One region of the Arthrobacter sp. TJ-170 genome, then DNA from elsewhere that is predicted to be linked to it. Evidence: riboswitches for the same ligand, from Rfam matches in the RefSeq annotation. Region 1 holds a riboswitch; the other holds the start of a gene.
What was found. Region 1 has a riboswitch for glycine ahead of gcvP (aminomethyl-transferring glycine dehydrogenase). Riboswitches for the same ligand answer to the same signal wherever they lie in the genome.

Region 1 (10,127 bases):
ACCGCTGCGCCTGGCGAACTTGAGCGATGGGCCCACGCCGATGCGTCCGGCGAGCGAGACGAGGCGGGTGCGCCGGACCCTCCCGGGGACACCGGCCCACACGGGCACCGTCAAGCCGTGGGACCTCAGCCGGGTGACGTAGTCGCCAAGCACCTGCCCGGAGAAGCACATCTGCGTGACTGCCCAACCACCGAGTTGCTGCTTCTTCAGCAGCAGCTCTGTGAGCTCGGGTTCAGGAACGGTGGGATGGCCTTCGGGGTAGGCGGCGAAGCCCGTCTCAAACCCGCCGATGTCGGCAATATCCTCCATGAGCGGCAGGCTCCAGGCGTACGGCCCTTCTGCCTCGCGGGCATCCCCGGCGATCACGAAAATATCGCGCACGCCGGCATCGGCGAGACGCGAAGTGAATTCCGCGAGTTGCTGCCTGGAGCCAATCGATCGTGCGGCCAGATGCGGGATCGCGCGGTACCCGAGCCCGGCAAGCTCAACCGAGACCTCCACCGTCTTCGCCGCACCGTGGTGCGGAAGGCACGTCACGGCTACCGTGGCCGGCGGGGCAAGATGGCGTTGCAGCCGGACGACGACGTCGCCGCCCGGCACGATCTCAACCCGGCTCGGGAAGCCCACTCAGCATTCCACGACGTTCAAGGCAAGCCCGCCCCGGGCCGTTTCCTTGTACTTGTCCATCATGTCCGCGCCGGTCTCGCGCATCGTCTTGATCGCGGCGTCGAGCGAGACGAAGTGCTGCCCGTCGCCGCGGACGGCCATCCGGGCGGCCGTGATCGCTTTGATGGCTCCCACCGCATTGCGCTCGATGCACGGAATCTGGACCAGACCGCCGACGGGGTCGCAGGTCAAACCCAGATTGTGTTCAATGCCGATCTCCGCGGCGTTCTCCACCTGTTCAGGAGTACCGCCCAGCACCTCGGCCAGCCCGGCGGCCGCCATTGCGCAGGCTGAGCCCACTTCGCCCTGGCAGCCTACTTCGGCTCCGGAGATCGATGCATTCTTCTTGAACAGGGCACCGACGGCAGTGGCGGCAAGCAGGAAACGGATGACGCCGTCGTCGTCGGCTCCTGGAACAAAGTCCGTGTAGTACTTCAGGACGGCCGGGATGATGCCGGCCGCACCGTTGGTGGGAGCCGTAACCACCCGGCCACCGGCTGCGTTCTCCTCGTTCACCGCGAGCGCGAACAGCGTCACCCATTCCATGGTGCTCAGGTGGTCGTCGGGGTCTGCTTCCTTGCGGAGCAGTTCGAGCTGCCGGGCAGCGCGGCGACGGACATGCAGTCCGCCGGGAAGGATGCCGCTGTTGGTGGATCCGCGCCGAATGGTGTCCTGCATGACGTCCCAGATTTCGAGGAGGCCGGTGCGAACCTCCTCCTCAGACCGGACTGCCAGTTCATTCGCAAGCACTATCTCCGAGAAGGACTTTCCGGTGCCGGCCGCAATCCCGAGCAGCTGCTCGCCCGACTCGAACGCATAGGGAACAGCGACGGCGGGGCCACCGGAGAGGTCCGCGCCGATCTGGTCCTGATCCAGCACGAATCCGCCGCCCACCGAGTAGTACTCCCGCGCACAGACGAGTATTCCATCAGCGTTATATGTCGAGAAGCGCATACCATTCGTATGGTAATCGAGCCTCTGTTTGCGGTGCAGGATCAGGTCCTCCGTGACATCGAAGGCGACCTCGTGCGTCCCAGCCAGTCGGAGGACCTTGGACTCACCGATCTCCTCGACGCGCGGTTCGGCGCGTTCCGGATCGGTGAGGTGCGGCTGCTCACCCTCGAGACCGAGGATCACGGCCTTGACGGTACCGTGCCCATGACCGGTCACGCCGAGCGAACCGAACAACTCCGCCTCGACGCGGCTCACCTGTTCGAGCAGACCCTGCTCGGCCAATATCCGGGTGAACAGGTACGCGGCTGTCATCGGTCCGCCTGTGTGCGAACTCGACGGACCTATTCCGATCTTGAACAGGTCGAAGGCGCTGATTGTCATGATCGGCCCGGACGCTTGTAGAACGGCAGTCCGACCACGGTGAACCCCTCAGGACGACCCCGCAGATCCACCTGAAGTTCGGTGCCGGGTTCGCTCAGCTCCGTCTCGACGTACGCGAGCGCAACCGGGTACCCGAGGGTTGGGCTTGGGAGGCCGGACGTGACGGTACCGACGGTCCGTCCGTCCCGGACGACGTCGTAACCGGCGCGGGCTGATCGCCGTCCCGCACCGCGCAAGCCGACAAGCTTCCGGGCAGGGGCTTCCCCCTTGAGCGGCTCAAGCGCCGAGCGGCCCACGAAGTCCCCGGTCTTTTTCAGGCTCACCACACCCCCCAGACCGGCTTCGAAGGGATTGGTGTCCAGGCCAAGCTCGTGTCCGTAGAGCGGCATACCCGCTTCGAGGCGTAGCGAATCCCTGGAGGCCAGGCCGCACGGCGCCAGGCCGTGTTCTGCACCGGCCTCGGTTGCGGCCTTCCACAGCTGCACGGCCTGGCCGTTCTCGATGAAGAGTTCGAAACCGTCCTCTCCGGTGTAGCCCGTGCGGGCCAGGAGAACGGACTGCCCGGCGAGGTCCACGTGGACAGCCGAGTAGTACTTCAGCGAGGTGATGGCCCCCCGGCCCGTGCCACCGCTCATCCCCAGCAGGATCGCCTCGGCGTTCGGTCCCTGGACCGCAATGAGCGCCGTGTCCTGGGACTGGTCCTCGACCTTTACAGTGAAGTTCCCGGCACGCCGCTGAAGTTCAGCGGCGACGGTGTCGGAATTCGAGGCGTTGGGAACCACAAGGAAACGGTCCCCGGCGAGGCGGTAGATGATGAGGTCATCGATCACTCCACCGTCTTCGTTGCAGATGAGGGAGTACTTCGCCTTGCCTACCGCCGTTGATGCGAGGTCGCTCACGAGCGCGTAGTTGAGGAAGTCCGCTGCCTGCGGTCCGCTGACCGTCACCTCCCCCATGTGGGATAGGTCGAAAATACCGGCCGCCCGGCGGACGGTGTGGTGCTCCTCCAGCTCGCTGCGGTACTTCAGGGGCATCTGCCACCCGCCGAAGTCGGTGAAGGCGGCGCCGAGTTCCTGGTGCTGCGCATAGAGCGCTGTCTGCTTTGTCATGGCGGCTTCCTTAGGCGTTGACATCGGCTGTGGTGTCCTCGACGGATGCCGCGCTTTCCTCGAAGGCTTCAAGGGGAGGGCACGAACACACAAGATTCCGGTCTCCGTGCGCGCCGTCGATCCGGCGAACCGGCGGGAAATACTTGTCGTGGCGCAGCGTGCGCAGCGGGAAAGCCGCCAGTTCGCGGGAGTAGGCGAAGGACCACTCGTCGCTGATGAGTGCCTGGGCGGTGTGAGGAGCCTGGCGGAGCGGGCTATCCTCGAGTTGCCACTCACCGGAGCCGACACGGTCGATCTCGCTCTTGATGGCGATCATCGCGTCCACGAAACGGTCCAGTTCCCCGAGATCCTCCGACTCAGTGGGCTCAACCATCAGCGTGCCCGCAACCGGGAAGCTCAGGGTGGGAGCGTGGAAGCCGTAGTCGATGAGGCGCTTGGCGACGTCCTCAGCGGTAACCCCGGTCTTGGCCGTCAGTGCGCGAAGGTCGAGGATGCATTCGTGGGCGACGAGTCCGTTCTCGCCCGAGTAGAGCACCGGGAAGTGCTCGTTCAAGCGGGCGGCCACGTAATTGGCGGCCAGCAGCGCGGACTTGGTTGCCGCCGTCAGGCCCTCACTGCCCATCAGGGCGATGTACGCCCAGGAAATCGGCAGCACACCTGCTGAACCGAAGCGGGAGGCGGAAATGGGGACGCCAGTATGGATGTCGCTCTTCGACACGTCATTCGCGTCTCCTGGCAGGAACGGCACGAGGTGCTGCGCCACCGCAACCGGGCCAACGCCTGGCCCGCCGCCGCCGTGCGGGATGCAGAAGGTCTTGTGAAGGTTCAGGTGGGAGACGTCGCCGCCGAACTCACCCGGCTTGGCGAGCCCAACGAGGGCATTGAGGTTGGCGCCGTCGATATAGACCTGGCCACCGGCCGCATGTACCTGGTCGCAGACCCAGCGCACATCTTCCTCGAAGACGCCGTGCGTGGATGGGTAGGTGATCATGATCGCGGACAGCGAGTCCCTGTTCGCCTCAATTTTGGCCTGCAGGTCGTCGTGGTCGATGTAACCGTTCTCGGCGGTCTTCACAACCACCACTTTCATGCCGGCGAGCACGGCCGACGCGGCATTGGTGCCGTGCGCTGAAGACGGGATGAGGCACATTTTGCGCGCCTCATCGCCGCGTGACAGGTGGTAGTTCCGGATTGCCAGGAGCCCGGCGAGTTCACCCTGCGACCCTGCGTTGGGCTGGATCGAAACCTTGGCATAGCCGGTGATTTCAGCGAGGCGGTCTTCAAGGTCGCCGATCAACTGGCGCCACCCCTCGGTCTGATGGTCAGGAGCAAACGGGTGGATGGTTGCAAACTCCGGCCAGGAGATCGGCTCCATCTCAACGGTGGCATTGAGTTTCATGGTGCAGGAGCCCAGCGGGATCATCGTGCGGTCCAACGCCAGGTCGCGGTCGGACAGGCTGCGCAGGTAACGCATCATCTGGGTCTCGGAGCGGTGCAGCGAGAAGACGGGGTGGGTCATGTACGACGACGAACGCTGCAGTTCGGCGGGTATCGTCGTCTCAACATCCGCTTCGTCCGGAAGGCCGGCGCCAAAAACCTCTGCGATCGTCTCAAGATGAGCGTCCGTGGTGGTTTCGTCGCAGGAAATGCCTACGTGATCCTCGTCGACCAGGCGCAGGTTGATGCCGCACTCTTCGGCCTTGCTGACGAGGTCCGCGGCCGCGCCGTCCGCCTTCACGAGGAGAGTGTCGAAGAACTGGCCGTGGACGGTTCCGGGAAGAGCCGCGGCGAGCTTCGCGGCCTTGCCGTGGACGCGTTCAGCGATAGCCCTCAGTCCGTCCGGCCCGTGGTACACGCCGTACATGCTGGCCACGATCGCGAGTAGCGCCTGCGCGGTGCAGATATTCGACGTCGCCTTCTCACGGCGGATGTGCTGCTCACGGGTCTGCAGCGCAAGCCGGTAGGCGGGAGCGCCGTCTGAATCCTTTGACACACCGACCAGGCGGCCGGGAAGCATCCGCTCCAGCCCCTTGCGGACGGCCATGTACGCGGCGTGAGGTCCACCGAAGAACAGCGGCACACCGAAACGCTGGACGGAGCCGACGGCGATATCCGCGCCCTGCTCACCGGGCGGGGTGATCAGGGTCAGCGCCAGCAGGTCGGCCGCGACCGTGACCAGCGCGCCGGCGTCGTGCGCTTTGGCGATGAGGTCGGTGGAGTTGCGCAGGACGCCGGACGTGCCGGGCTGCTGGAGGACGACGCCGTTGATGTCGCCGTCGGGCAAACCGTTGGAAAGGTCAGCAATCTCGATGTCGAAACCGAGCGCTTCGGCGCGGCCCGTGACGACGGCGATGGTCTGGGGCAGGCAGTCGGCGTCCAGGACGGTGCGGCCCTTGTTCTTGCCGGAGCGTCGCATCAGCAGGACCGCTTCGGCCACGGCGGAAGCTTCGTCGAGCAGGGACGCGTTGGCAATCGGCAGTGCGGTGAGATCCTGGACCATCGTCTGGAAGTTCAGCAGTGCTTCCAGCCGGCCCTGGGAGATCTCCGGCTGGTACGGCGTGTAGGCGGTGTACCAGCCGGGAGATTCGAGGACGTTGCGGCGGATCACCGGGGGCGTAACGGTGTCGTAGTAGCCCTGACCGATCATCTGGACGGCGGCCTTGTTCTTCGCCGCGATGCTGCGCAGTTCTGCGAGAACCTCCGACTCGCTCAGCGCAGACGGAAGGTCGAGACCTTCTTCAATGCGGATGCTCTCCGGCACCGCTACGTCGACGAGCTTGTCCAGGCTTGGGTATCCGAGGACCTTGAGCATCCGCTCCGCGTCATTCGAGCGCGGACCGATGTGGCGGTCGGAGAAGGTTGATTCCGTCTGGTGGGTCATGGGAACTCCGTAGATCGGGCCCGCTCGGGGTGTGCGGACGATTATCGGGTTCCTCCCCACTCTGTATTGGACCTGAGAGATTTTGCGGACGAGACGCTCGCATTGCACCGTCGGTGAGCACAACCACGCTGTGGTTGTACTGCTTTCCAGAGTTGCCTTTCCGCTGCGGTGCTGGGCCTGAGAGATTCCTGGGGAGGGTTTGCTCCTACGGCGCCTGCCGGACGTGAGTCAACGGCAGAACTCTCCCGCTGCGGGTCATTGGCTGGTTATGGCTATTCAATTGTGTGATCGTGAGCAATCTTACTCTTCGGCAACGCACGCCGGAAATGGTTGACGTCAGCCCGCGAGTTCTTCCTGCTGATCCACGATTCTGAGCTGCCTCACTGCCTGAATCGCTGCCGCCCGTCCGGCCCTGGTGGCTCCGAGGGTTGATGCTGATGCGCCATAGCCCACCAGCAGCACGCGATCATCCTTCAGGACCTTCACGCCGTCCATCCGGATGCCGCCCCCCGGCTCCCGCAGCTTCAGCGGTTTCAGGTGGTCGAGTGCGGCACGGAACCCGGTGGCCCACAGGATGGCGTCGGCTGCGACCGTCCTGCCGTCGGCGAGCTCTATGCCGGTTTGTGTGATCCTCCTGAGCGGCCCCTCCGACCGGAGGATGCCTGCGTCAATGCCCGCCCTGTATTGGGGTGTCAGCGGAAGTCCGGTCACCGACACAACGCTCGACGGCGGAAGCCCGGCCTTGGTGCGCTCGTGCACCCTGCGCTCGACGTCGCGGCCCCACTCGGAGTCGAACGTCCGGTCGGTGAAGAGAGGTGGGCGGCGGGTCACCCAGGTGGTTCTCGCGCCGGCTTCGTGGAGCTGGAGAAGGAACTGGACGGCCGAAGTTCCCGCACCGACCACCACAACGCTCCTGTCGCGGAACTCCTCCGCGCTGACGAAGTCGTGGGTATGCAGCTGCCGGCCGCGGAACTGTTCCCGGCCTGGATAGTAGGGCCAGTACGGGCGGTCCCACGTGCCCGTGGCGTTGATGAGGAGGCGGGTCTCCCATGTTCCTGCGTCAGTGTGGACGGTGAGCGTTCCCGATGTTTCCTCGGTGACCTTTTCGACCCTGACTGGGCGGCGAACTCTGAGCTCGAACTCCCGCTCGTAGGAGCCGTAGTAGCGGGCAACAACGGACGAGGACGGCTCGGTCGGGTCAGGTGTGCCCAGTTCCATGGCGGGCAGATCATGAATGTTGTGCGCTGCGCCGAAGGTCAGTGAGTCCCAGCGGTGCCGCCACGCGCCACCGGGGCCCCCGTTCGCGTCGAGGACCAGGAAGTCACGTTCCGGTCGGAGACCCTGCCGCTGCAGGTGGTACGCCGCGGAAAGCCCGGCCTGCCCCGCACCAATGACTATTACTTGCAGCACCCGCGCATCTCCTTGCTTCCGTTCCTCGTGATGGAACGCGATTCGCGGTTCTGATGTTCCTTCTAGGAGGCCGGAGACAGATCCGGTACCGACAGACCGAACACATCCTTCAACGCCAGCTTCGCAGCGTGATACCCGCCCATGCCGTGAACGCCCGGCCCCGGCGGAGTGGACGCCGAGCACAGGTACAGACCCTTCGCAGGCATCCGCCACGGGTTCGGCCCGAACGTGGGACGCGCCAGCAATTGCGGGATGGTGACAGCACCGCCGCCGAAGTCTCCCCCCACGTAGTTGGCGTTGTACTGTTCCAGATCGGCCGCCGTCATTGTGTGTGAACGTACGACGACGTCACGGAAGCCGGGCGCGAAACGCTCGATCTGCCGCACTATGGCCTCGGTCATATCTTTCGTGGATCCGTTGGGTACATGACAGTACGTCCAGAGGATGTGCCGTCCGTGCGGGGCACGGGAGGAATCGAACAGTGAAGGCTGCGAGATCAGGACGTAGGGCTTGTCCGGATGCTGTCCCGCCGCCACTTCGGCTTCGGAAGCCGCTACTTCCGCCCGTGTACCACCCGCGTGGACAGTGCCCGCGGTCCGTACTTCCTCGTTCACCCAGGGCACCGGCCCTGAGAGGATGAAGTCGACCTTGCAGGCGCCGCCGCCGTACCGGAAACCCTCCAGCGCCGAAAGGTATCCCGGAGGCAGACGATGGCCCGCAAGGCTTCCGACAGCGCTAGGGGAAACGTCGAGCAGGACTGCACGGGCGTCGTCGAACTCGGCGATCGACTCGATCCGGCGAGCAGTGTGGATCACTCCTCCGTGCGCCCGGATGTCCTCCGCCATGGCATTTGCCAGTGCCTGCGACCCTCCCAGTGGAATGGGCCATCCCACCGCGTGGGCCAACGCACCAAGGGTAAGTCCGGCACCGGCAGCAGCGAGGGTCGGCAATGGAGATACCGCGTGCGCGGCAACGCCGGTGAACAACGCTGCCGCCTCTTCCGTTGAAAAGCGCAGGTTCCACAGCGGCGAACCCTGCTCCAGGGTCCCCAGACCCAGCCGGGCCGCAGCCACAGGGCGGCGAGGGATACGAAGGAATTGGTTCAGCCCGGTGTCCACCACACCGTCAATATGTTGCACGAGCGGACGCATCAGTCGTCGCCAGGCTTGTCCGTCCTTGCCGAGACTCATAGCCGTGCGCCCGAGGTCCCGGTAGGCAAGGCCGGCCCGCCCGTCGTCGAGCGGGTTCGCATAGGACAGCTCAGGCACCGCGAACGGGACCCGCTCGGAGAGGCCGAACTCCCGGAAGAACGGCGAGGCCAACGCCATCGGGTGAACTGCAGAGCAGGTGTCATGGAGATGGTCCGGTTCGAGCAGCTCCATGGTGCGCGATCCGCCGCCGACAGTCTTCCCGGCCTCGAAAACCTCGACGCTCAGTCCTGCACGTGCCATCACGACGCCGGCCGCCAGCCCGTTGGGCCCGGCACCGACAATCGCGACGTCGGCCATGACTAGTTCCTGACCTCGGTGCGACCGGCCCGCAGCTTCGACAACCGCGCCGCCGCCCCCATCAGCAGCGCACGGCCCTTCGCCGGTGCCGTCCTGCGGAACGACAGCAATCCGGCCACTACCCGATACTTTCCGGGGTTCAGCGGGATGTCGTACGTGGTTGGGATGTCCACGACGTTCTTCGAGAAGTTCCGTTTGAACGTTGTCACGTTGACCAGTTGCGGGTAGTTCTCGCTGACGATCCCGGTGAGACCGCAGGCTGTGTTTCCCGCAGCCTTGAGCTGTTTGAACGCTTCCCACAGCAGCAGGTAGGGGGCGAAGGTCTTACGGGCATCGAGTGTGCTGCCCGCGAAGTAGTAAACCGAATACCCGCGGTACTCCGTGGTGATAAGCCAGCTCACCGCCCGGTTGTCCACGTAAGCCACCATGAGCCGGAGGTAGTCCCCCAGCTCCGAGAGGAGTTTTTCGTAGTAGTCGGTGCTGAAGCTTGAGAAGCCATCGCGTTCGGCTGTTTCCTGCAGGATGGGATAAAGGTCCTGACGGAAAACATCAACCCAATCGGCCCGTTCGATGGCTCGGACCTCTACGCCTGAGCGTTCCGCACGCCGGATGCTGTTGCGGGCGTTCGGCCGGAAGGACTTGAAGATGGCGTCCTCGCTGGGCGTCAGGTCCACGACGATCTCGCGCTCATACCAGCCATGCTCAATCGGACCATCAGCCGGAGGCTGGGGAGTCCTGACCTGCATACGGACGTAGAGCGGATCCGCGCCCGGGTCTTCGGCGAATTGCTCCTGAACCGTCCGCATCAGGCGAAGTTCAGCGGCAGGTGAACGGTCGGCGAACCAGACGGGCCCATTGATTGCTACCAGCGATTCACGGAACTTTCGCCGCACCCGCAGGAGGCTCATCAACACAACGGGCGCGCCGCCGTCGTCGTAGTAGGCCCACAGGCCATAGGGCTCCCGGCCCAGGCTCCGCTCGAAAAGTGCCCACTGCGGCGTCTGCTCGAGGGGGATGATGACGTCGGGATGAGCCGACGCCAAGGCCTCGAAAGCTTTAGGCGTAAGGCGCTCGCTGCGGAAGACGGATTCTGTCACTGGGAGTCTTTCGGTGCGGGGATTTTCGGGCCCGGACGGGGCTCGCTCAAGCCTACCGGAGCGTAAGCCTTTCGATCAGGAGCGCCGTTGAAAGGACCGCCCGCAGGGTCATCGATGTCCA
Region 2 (10,127 bases), on a different contig from region 1:
AATTCGGCCTCTTCGCTGACGCGCGTGTGCCGCGGCTCAGGGGCCGGCCGGTTCTGGCGGTCCAGCAGCGGGTCGGAGTCCGTCGGTGTATCGAGTGCGTAGGCTGCGTCGCGGATCGGCCGGTAGCCGGTGCAGCGGCACAGGTTCCCGCTCAGGGCGTGGAGGTCGAATCCGTTGGGGCCGCACTCGTGGTCGGTTGCGTGCTCTTCACCGACGACGGCGGTTCCGGTTTCCTTCGCGCTCTCCGCCGCGCTGCGCTCCGGCCGGTAGTACTCGGCCGCCATTGAGCAGATGAATCCGGGGGTGCAGTATCCGCACTGGGAACCGCCGCGGTCCGCCATTTCACGCTGTACCGGGTGCAGATCCTCAGGAGTACAGGCATCCGAGACGTTTCCTAGCCCCTCGGCGGTGATGATTTCCTGGCCGTCGAAGGCCAGCGCCGGAGGTAGGCACGCGTTGACCGAGGTCCATCGACTGCGATCGGATCCGTCAGGGCGGGCCACCAGGACGGCGCAGGCGCCGCATTCCCCTTCAGCGCAGCCTTCCTTGGATCCTGTAAGACCTTCGTCCCGTAGCCAGTCGAGTAATCGAGTGTGGGGGTTTGTCCCGCTGCAGTCCCGGACTTTGCCGTTGACGGTTACCTTGATTCCGTCCATCATTCACGCTCCCGTACGAACCGGACCGACGCGCCAACCGAACCGCCTGGACAATCCCGGACCGCGTGGAAGGTCCGTGACCAGAGTGTTCGTTACGTAGTTTCGGTGTGATCTAGCGTACACCCTTTTGGCGGAATATTGTTTCCACGATGCGGATCTATATTTTAGTTCATTCCAGTCGGCATTAGGCCGGTACCTGTAACGTTCAAAGTCAGGAACCCCCTTTCGGTTCCGTTACAGGAGCGATCATGGCTGACAAGTCCCCCCGTCAAGCAGCATCCAAGAAATCCAGCAAGTCAATCAAGGAAAAACGCGCCGACAAGAGGGCTGCGGCAGAACCGCCCAGTTCGCTGGAGAAGGCCACCGCCAAGTCTCCGAGTGCCAAAAAGAAGTGACCGTGACGACGGCCCAACTCACCCTCGGCGTCCTTTCCAGCACGCGAAAACCTGATGAACGACGCCTGGCTATGCACCCGCTGCATCTGCAGCGCATCGCCCCCAGGATTCGGCAGCACCTGATCCTGGAAGAAGGATACTGCGAGCGTTTCGGCGTTTCCGACTCCCAGCTCGCAGCGCTTGGAGGGCGCATCGCCCCGCGAGCGCAGCTGCTGGCAGAGGCCGACGTCGTTCTCCTGCCGAAACCGCAGCCCGCCGATCTTGTTGATCTCCGCGACGGGCAGGTCCTGTGGGGATGGCCGCACTGCGTCCAGGACAGGGCCATAACCCAGTTGGCAATCGACAAGAAACTCACACTGATCGCCTTCGAGGCGATGAATCACTGGGCCAGCGACGGTGGGTTCGGCCTGCACGTGTTCCACAAGAACAACGAACTGGCCGGCTACTGCTCCGTGCTGCACTCCCTGGCCCTGACCGGCTCCACCGGGGACTACGGCCGGAGGCTGAGCGCCGTCGTCATCGGCTTCGGAGCGACGGCGCGCGGCGCCGTCACGGCTCTCAACGCCCACGGCATCCACGACGTCCAGGTGCTGACCAACCGGGGAGTGGCCGCCGTGGGTTCACCCATCCATTCAGTACGGATTGCTCAGTTCGACCACAACACCGAGGCGCCGTTCCTCAGCGAGGTCATCACCGAACGCGGACGGGTTCCGCTGGCGCCGTTCCTGGCCGAGAGCGACATAGTGGTCAACTGCACGCTGCAGGACCCCAACGCGCCGTTGACCTACCTGCGCACCGAAGACCTTGAGGCTTTCCGGCCCGGCAGCCTGATCGTGGATGTGTCCTGCGATGAGGGAATGGGCTTCAGCTGGGCGAAACCGACCACCTTCGCAGAGCCCATGTTCACGGTAGGCAACCACATCGATTACTACGCGGTGGATCACAGCCCTTCCTACCTCTGGAATTCCGCCAGTTGGGAGATCAGCGAGGCCCTGCTGCCTTTCCTGGAAACCGTAATTGCCGGTCCCGCGGCCTGGGCGGAAAACGAGACCATCAGCCGCGCGATCGAAATCCGCGACGGCGTGATTCAGAACAAGGACGTGCTGCAGTTCCAGCAGCGCGAGCCGGAGTACCCGCACCTCCCGTTGCCTGCCTGAAAGCTCAGGCAGCTCCATCCACGCCGCACTGTCGGAGGAGGCCATGCATGGCCTCCTTCTCGACGTCCCGGCGCTTGGTCGCAGCAGAAGGTAAGGTTGCTTGAAGTGAGTGTCCGTCTGGGGCTATTCCGGTTCCCTAGTGTGTTTCGAAGAGCACGGACATGAATTGTTTCCCGGTTGCACGCCTAAGTAGGTGCACGTGAATACAGCACAGTGGACAACCAGTCGCCTGTTAAGTACCGCCGCCCGTTTCAACGAGCATCATCAGAACTTGCGTCTGATGGATCTGAACGTCACCCAAGCAGGTGCAACTACGCTGAAGGCGCTGTCAGACAGTGGTCCGATCAGCCAAATTGATCTTGCCTGCCTGGTTCATGTTCAGGCTCAAACCATGGGAAAAATTCTGGAGAAGCTCGAACTCAAAGGATTGGTATCCAGGGCCCGCAACATCAAGGACAGGCGCTCAATACGCATCAGCCTCACGCCGCGCGGCAAAATACTATCGCGGCGTATCGAGGAGACGAATAAGGTCCAGGCGGAATCGGTCGGGTTCTCAGACCAAATCCTACGGAGCCAGCTGATCACCATCATCACCCGTCTCGAAACCACCCTCGTCTGACCCGGAACGAGGGCGGGTTCGCTCCCGACATCCAATAGCGGTTTGCCTTCGGTTGGAACGTGGTGACCGGGTCTGCGAACCTTCCCCCAGCAGACACCCGTGATCTAACCGGCGGGTGCGTCGCCCCGCGGCGTGGGTTTCGCGGCAGGGAACGCGCAGGGCACGCGGAGGCGATCCTCGTCGTCTCCGCGTCCCAACCTGGTCGGTTCCGGCGCGGAGGTCGCCGACGAGCTTATTGCCTGGGTCGACGAGACCGACGTCGACGGGTTCAACCTGGCCTACGCCATCACTCCAGGAACGTTCGAGGACATCGTGAAGTACGTGGTGCCAGAACTGCAGAAGCGCGGTGCCTACCAAACTGAATACGCTCCCGGAACGCTCCGGAACAAGCTGTTCGGCAGGGGCGACCGGCTCCCGGAGGACCACAAGGGGAGCGGCTACCGGGTCGGGACTGCAGCCCGGCAAGTGTAGCTCTCCTAGAGGCCTACCTTGGATAGGATTGCCGCCACCGCAGCCTGCACCCCGGCCGTGAGGGTCGGCTCCATGGCGGGCCCGAAGAACGGTGAATGGTTCATCGGGACGGGATCAGTATCCAGGGTCTCCTGGGTATGGCCGCCGAAGAACCAGAATACGGAAGGGACGCCGATGGACTCCGCGAGCAGGCCGAAGTCCTCCGAGCCCATCAGCGGCTCAACCTCTTTGACGTTTCCCTCCCCCAGTTCCTGCTGCAACGCCTCCACCACCTGAGCCGTGGCCTGGGGGTCGTTGTAGTTCTTGGGGAAGGTGTAGAGCTCCTCGATGGTCGGCTCTGGTGCGTTGGACGCGTTCGCTTCCGCCGTGATGATCCGCCGCAGGGCATCAAGCACCTTCATGCGGACGGCATCGTCGAAGGTGCGCACGTTGAGCGTGAATTCAGCGCTGGCGGGGATGATGTTTTCCTTCAGCCCGCCATGGAAAGTTCCGACCGTGACCACCGCCGCCCGCCGGGGATCCACTTCACGGGAGACGATCGTCTGAATCCGCGTGATGATGTGCGCACCCAGGACAATCGGGTCGACGGCGTCCTGCGGCTGAGACCCATGGGACTGGCGGCCTTGAAGCGTGACTTTCCAGGAGTCGGCCTGGGTCATGGTGTGCCCGGTGGCGTACTGGATAGTGCCCGAGAGCCCCGGCATGACATGTTGCCCGTACACGACGTCCGGTTTCGGCGCCTTGTCCCAGAGCCCGTCCTCGACCATGGCTTTCGCTCCGGCCGCCGTTTCCTCGCCGGGCTGGAAGATCAGCACGATGGTTCCAGCCCAGCGGTCCCTGGAATCGGCGAGGAGCTTTGCTGCCGTCAGCAGTGTTGCCGCGTGGGTGTCGTGTCCGCACCCGTGCATGACGGGGACTTCGGTACCGTCGTCGAGCTTGCCGGTGGCGGTGCTGGCGTAGGGAACGCCGGTGTCTTCCCGGATGGGCAGGCCGTCGATGTCCGCGCGAAAGGCGACCACCGGACCGTCCCCGTTGCGCAGGATTCCCACTACACCGGTGCCACCGCAGCGGAAGGTCTCGATCCCTGTTTCTTCAAGTTCGGCCTGGATCAGTGCGGATGTCCGGTGTTCCTGCATAGACAGCTCAGGATTGGCATGCAGGTGCCGGTAGAGGTCGTGCATTTCGGCGCGCTGCTCGTCAGAGAGCAGGGGGGTTGCCAGTGTCGTGATCATTTCTCGTGGCCTCTCTCTTGCGGAATGTTCGGTCGACTGCTCACGGTTTTCAGGAAACGGGTTGGATCTCCTTACGAGCAAACCAGGCGATGATGATCGTGGCGATGACCGAGATCGCTGTGGAGACCATCGTGAGTCCCGGCACCATCGGCAGCAGAACGAATTGCACCACCAGGACCACAGCGAATGCGATCAGAGTCGGCCGCAGTTGCTTCATCGAGATGATCGCCTGAACGATAACTGCGCCCATCACCGCCGGCAGGACATAGACGCGGGCGACGTCGGTGACCCCGGCCGGCACCACGCTGATCAGCCAGGTTCCCAGAATTCCAACAAATATCAGCAGCGACAGCAGATGGACGGCCGCCGCCCCGCAGATGGCCATGATCGCGGCGAAGTTGCCGCGCTCGGTCCCGGGCCTGGCGCCGATGCTGGTCTGCGCAACGAGCACTGAGGGCAGGAGTTTGTTCGAGATGTTGCCGATCATGAACGCCTGGTACATGGCGGCCGGGCCGAGGATCGGGAAGTACGTGATCGGCTCCACGAGCCAGATGACAAAGAAGGTGCCGAGGACGGCGGCAAGAGCGGTCCACAACTGCGTGGACGTGATGCCGAGGTTGCCGAACAGGACCAGGTAGAGCGGTCCCGCGACGGAGATGATGAGACCGGCGATCATGGTCAGCCGCCCCCACCGGGAGGTTGTGCGGTCGAATTCCTGGAGATCTGCTGCGACCTGTGCAGGACTCAGTGTTGTGCTCACGGGATCGTTCCTTCCGGACAGTTGGGCGGTCATGCGACTGGTCCGAGACCGGCGCTGTGGGCGGTGTAGGCAACGACGAGGCCCGCGACAATGGCGAAGCCGAGGCCCCACTCCCGGAGCCAGCCCCGGTTCAACCGCTTTGCAAGGTACAGGCAGACCGCCATGACCGCTCCCGCTGTAAGGAGGGTGATGAGGTGGGCGCTGCTCTTGGGAATTTCACCGATTCCGATAGAGATGAAGGCGGCAAGCAACGCTGCGGCGGGAACGACCGTCATGATCAGCGGGTTGACCTTCGCAAGTTTATGCTCGCCCCGCTTGAGCAGGGGAGTTGCAATCAGCGTAGTGAGCATCCACATCGCCCCGCCGATGCTCATCGCGAAGAACGCGACGGCGAAGACCTGCTGAGTGTATGTGGCGCCGCCCAGGGTGGCATCCATGGTCGTCGCGGCGATGTTGGCGGCACCGGTCTCGTAGGCGGCCGATCCGATCAGTCCAATCCTCACAAGGACGGCCGGCGTACCGAAGAGCGCCAGCAGCGCAATCGCGACGAGCACGACGGCGAGTGACGGCCCGATTGCCGCAACGGCACCGGAGCGGAACGACGTCTTGAGTTCGGCGCCGCTGATCCCGGCTGCGGGAGCCGCCTTCCGTGCGGCGCGAATGTAGATGATGGATTGAAGAATGATGACGGCGAATACGCCGAGCGCACACGCCCACAGCACGGGCATGTTGGCGATGGAGAGAATGTTCGTCGAGCTGCCATTCTCCACGATCTGGGTGGGCGTCATGGGGAGCCTTCCGGGTAAGTCACTGACGGGTAGAACACTTGTTATTCATTGTGAAGTGAGCTGCACCACATGATGCGAAATCCCTGATAATTTACAAACCGGAGAGTTTTTCTGAAGAAAGTGATCATGGAGGCAAGCATGGATCTCGACGAAGAGGACCTGCGGCTCATCAACGCACTGCAGATCGGCCCCCGGCTGCCATGGACAGTTGTCGGCGAGGCACTGGGCAGGCATCCCACCTCCCTTGCCGCACGGTGGGACCGCCTGGTGGCGGCCGGGGCGGCCTGGATTACGGCACATCCCGTCGGCAGCCCGGACCAGATGTCCCTGTCGTTCCATGACGTGCAGTGTGATCCAGCCCGACGGGAGGATGCGGTGCGCGCTATCGCCGGAATCCCGGATGTCTTCACTATCGAAGAGTGTTACCGGAACCGGGACATGATGCTGACAGTCATCACTCCAACCCCGACCTGGCTGGTCGAATTCGTGTACCCGCAACTGGACCAAGTACCCGGGCTGACCCGCTACGAGACGTCGTTCTGCACGAAGCTTCACTACGGCGCATACAGCTGGCGGCTGGACACACTGACCGCGGGCCAGCGGAAAGCACTCCAGCATGCTGCGGGCAGCCGTGCACCGCACCGGGGAGCACTCCCGCCCAAGTACCGCCCGATCATTCAAGAGCTGAGCCGCAACGGTCGCGCCACCGCAGCCCAGATCGCGGAGGTAGTCGGCCTGCACCCGGCGACTGCTCGGCGGCAACTCCAGAAGATACTGGACGCCGGCGTCCTGTCCTTCCGCTGTGAGGTGGCCAACGGGCTGGTCGGGTACCCCATCATCTGCCAGTGGTTCGCGCGCCTTCCGGCCAGCCGGCACGACGACGCCGCGGCGCAACTGGGATCCTTCGGCGCCTTACGCCTGTGCGCCTCAACCACCGGTGCGACGAACTTCATGTTCATGATGTGGCTGCGCACGGCCGCCGACATCATGGCAGTCGAACAGGCGGCGGCAGAGCGCATCCCCGACCTCGAGCTGGTTGAAAGCGTCGTGATCGCGAACGTCCGCAAGCGCGTAGGCTGGATGCTCAACCGGGATGGCACCGCGACAGGCGAGGTCACCGTACCGGGCAATGCCTGGTGAAAGGTGGCCTGCACCTCGACTTGCGTGAAAGTTCAACCAACCGGTATGGTGTGAAGCGCATCACCCATAAAGTGATGTGTGCCTTGGATCCGCGGCGGGAGAGTCCTGCCGGTACGTTCAGTAGGCGCCGTAGGAGCAAATCCTCCCCAGGAATCTCTCAGGCCCACGTACCGCCGCGGCGAGGCAACTCTGGAAAGCAGTCCGGGTAACCGGACTCACCGACGGTGCAAGTGAGGCCTGGCAACAACAGGCAACGCGGAAACTCTCAGGTCCAATACAGAGCGGGGAGGAACCCAGATCATCGTGGCGCAAACGCGCCACCTGAATGATGGAGTTCCTCGTGACGATCCAGTCATCCCGTTCAACCTTTGCAGACCGCCATATCGGTTCCCGCCGCCAGGCCGACATCGACACCATGCTCAAGGCTGTCGGCTACGACAGCGTTGACGGCCTTGTAGACAGCGCCGTCCCCGATTCCATCCGACAGGACAAGCCCCTCAGCCTGGACAGTGCCCTCAGCGAAGTAGAGGTGCTCACGGCGCTGCGCGGGCTGGCAGCCAAGAACAAAACCGCCGTTCAGATGATCGGCCAGGGCTACTACGACACGGTCACTCCTCCGGTCATCCGCCGAAACGTCCTTGAAGCCCCCGCCTGGTACACGGCCTACACGCCGTACCAGCCGGAAATTTCCCAGGGCCGGCTTGAGGCGTTGCTGAACTTCCAGACGATGGTCCAGGACCTCACCGCACTTCCGGTGGCGAACGCCTCCCTCCTCGATGAAGCCACCGCTGTCGTCGAAGCCGTGCTGCTGATGCGGCGCGCGAACAAGAACAAGACCGCACGTGATGGCAAGACCGTCGTCGACGCCGACTGCCTCCCGCAGACCATCGCCGTCGTGCTTGGCCGCGCGGAAGCTCTGGGTTTCGAGGTCGAGGTAGCTGACCTCTCGGAAGGACTGCCCGACGGCGACATCAACGGCATCGTCTTCCAGCAGCCGGGTGTCTCCGGCCGCGTGTGGGACCAGTCCGCCGTCATTGCCGAGGCGAAGGACCGCGGCGCGCTGGTGACCGTAGCCGCGGACCTTCTGGCCCTCACCCTGATCACCCCTCCGGGCGAGCAGGGTGCGGACATCGCCGTCGGCTCCAGCCAGCGTCTGGGCGTTCCCCTGTTCTTCGGCGGGCCGCATGCTGCGTACATGGCGGTGCGCGAGGGCATGGAGCGTACGCTTCCGGGACGCATCGTCGGCGTTTCCAAGGACAACGCCGGGGTCCCCGCCTACCGCCTGGCCCTGCAGACCCGCGAGCAGCACATCCGCCGCGAAAAGGCCACGTCCAATATCTGCACCGCGCAGGCCCTGCTGGCCATCGTCTCCTCGTTCTATGCCGTCTACCACGGCCCTGATGGGCTCAAGGCCATCGCGGAGACCGTCCATAACAACGCCCGGGCACTGGCGGCCACGCTCCGGGCTGCCGGCTGGGAGCTGATGAGCGGTTCCTTCTTCGACACCCTCACCGTCCGCGCACCGGGCGATGCCTCCAAGATCATCTCCGCGGCCGAAGCACGCGGGATAAACCTCCGCTTCATCGACGCCGACACCGTCGGCATCTCAGTCGATGAAACGACGACGCCGGAAAGTCTCTCCGCCGTGTCCGCCGCCTTCGGTGCCGGTCCGGTGAAGGAAACCCAGGGCTTCGAACTGCCCGGCACGGTGCTGCGCACCTCCGAATACCTGCAGCACCCGGTGTTCAACACGCACCGCTCGGAGACCCAGCTGCTGCGCTACATCCGCAGGCTCTCCGACCGGGACCTGGCACTGGACCGCACCATGATCCCGTTGGGCTCCTGCACCATGAAGCTCAACGCCACCGCCGAGATGGAAGCCATCTCCTGGCCGGAGTTCGCCTCAATCCACCCGTTCGCGCCGGACTCCCACACTGAAGGCTGGCGTGAACTGATCTCGGGGCTGGAAACCGACCTCGCCGAAATCACCGGCTATGACCAGGTCTCTATCCAGCCGAACGCCGGCTCCCAGGGCGAGCTCGCCGGGTTGCTGGCCATCCGCGGCTACCATTCCTCCCGCGGGGAAGCTCAGCGCAACGTCTGTCTGATCCCGGCCTCCGCCCACGGCACCAACGCCGCCTCCGCAGTCCTGGCCGGCATGAAGGTTGTCGTCGTGGCCACGGCTGCGGACGGCACCATCGACCACGCGGACCTGGACGCCAAGATCGAGGCCAACAGGGATGCACTCTCGGCAATCATGATCACCTACCCGTCCACGCACGGCGTTTACGACGCGGATGTGCGCGAGGTTTGCGACGCGGTGCACGCGGCCGGCGGGCAGGTCTACGTCGACGGCGCCAACCTGAACGCTCTCGTGGGGCTGGCACAGCCGGGCAAGTTCGGCGGCGACGTCTCCCACCTGAACCTGCACAAGACATTCTGTATCCCGCACGGCGGCGGTGGACCGGGCGTCGGGCCGGTGGCTGCAAAGGCCCACCTGGCACCGTTCATGCCGGGTGATGCCAACCGCGGAGGTACCAACACGGCCGGCGTTCCGATCTCGGCGTCGCGCTTCGGCTCCGCCGGAGTGCTGCCGATCTCCTGGGCGTATGTAAAGCTCATGGGCGGTGCAGGTCTGACCGAGGCCACCAAATCGGCCCTGCTGGCAGCGAACTACGTTGCCTCGCGGCTGGACGAGCACTTCCCTGTGCTCTACACGGGTGAAAGCGGACTCGTGGCGCACGAGTGCATTTTGGATCTGCGCGAACTCACGGCGCGCACGGGAGTCACGGCCGAGGACGTTGCCAAGCGCCTGATCGACTTCGGGTTCCATGCCCCCACGCTGTCCTTCCCTGTGGCAGGAACGCTGATGGTGGAACCCACCGAGTCCGAGGACCTCACGGAAATCG

Region 2: linked by a shared signal. The riboswitch ahead of gcvP (aminomethyl-transferring glycine dehydrogenase) and the one ahead of gcvP (aminomethyl-transferring glycine dehydrogenase) in region 1 are both predicted to bind glycine.

Annotation. Positions count from the first base shown of each region.
Region 1 covers NZ_JBZCNL010000007.1:71,413-81,539, forward strand. Annotated here, with positions in the region: gene AC4D1W_RS13350 (methylenetetrahydrofolate reductase) at 1-627, opposite strand, end outside; gene AC4D1W_RS13355 (L-serine ammonia-lyase) at 628-2,001, opposite strand; gene gcvT (glycine cleavage system aminomethyltransferase GcvT) at 1,998-3,110, opposite strand; gene gcvP (aminomethyl-transferring glycine dehydrogenase) at 3,121-5,991, opposite strand; glycine riboswitch at 6,043-6,146, opposite strand; glycine riboswitch at 6,148-6,249, opposite strand; gene AC4D1W_RS13370 (FAD-dependent oxidoreductase) at 6,328-7,401, opposite strand; gene AC4D1W_RS13375 (phytoene desaturase family protein) at 7,464-8,909, opposite strand; gene AC4D1W_RS13380 (lipid II:glycine glycyltransferase FemX) at 8,912-10,006, opposite strand; gene AC4D1W_RS13385 (glycosyltransferase family 87 protein) at 10,003-10,127, opposite strand, start outside.
Region 2 covers NZ_JBZCNL010000010.1:31,750-41,876, reverse strand. Annotated here, with positions in the region: gene AC4D1W_RS15560 (xanthine dehydrogenase small subunit) at 1-656, opposite strand, end outside; gene AC4D1W_RS15555 (hypothetical protein) at 905-1,051, shown strand; gene AC4D1W_RS15550 (N(5)-(carboxyethyl)ornithine synthase) at 1,048-2,208, shown strand; gene AC4D1W_RS15545 (MarR family transcriptional regulator) at 2,408-2,827, shown strand; partial or broken gene AC4D1W_RS15540 (5,10-methylene tetrahydromethanopterin reductase) at 3,020-3,298, shown strand; gene AC4D1W_RS15535 (amidohydrolase) at 3,304-4,530, opposite strand; gene AC4D1W_RS15530 (hypothetical protein) at 4,580-5,290, opposite strand; gene AC4D1W_RS15525 (DUF5058 family protein) at 5,320-6,078, opposite strand; gene AC4D1W_RS15520 (Lrp/AsnC family transcriptional regulator) at 6,217-7,218, shown strand; glycine riboswitch at 7,304-7,401, shown strand; gene gcvP (aminomethyl-transferring glycine dehydrogenase) at 7,547-10,127, shown strand, end outside.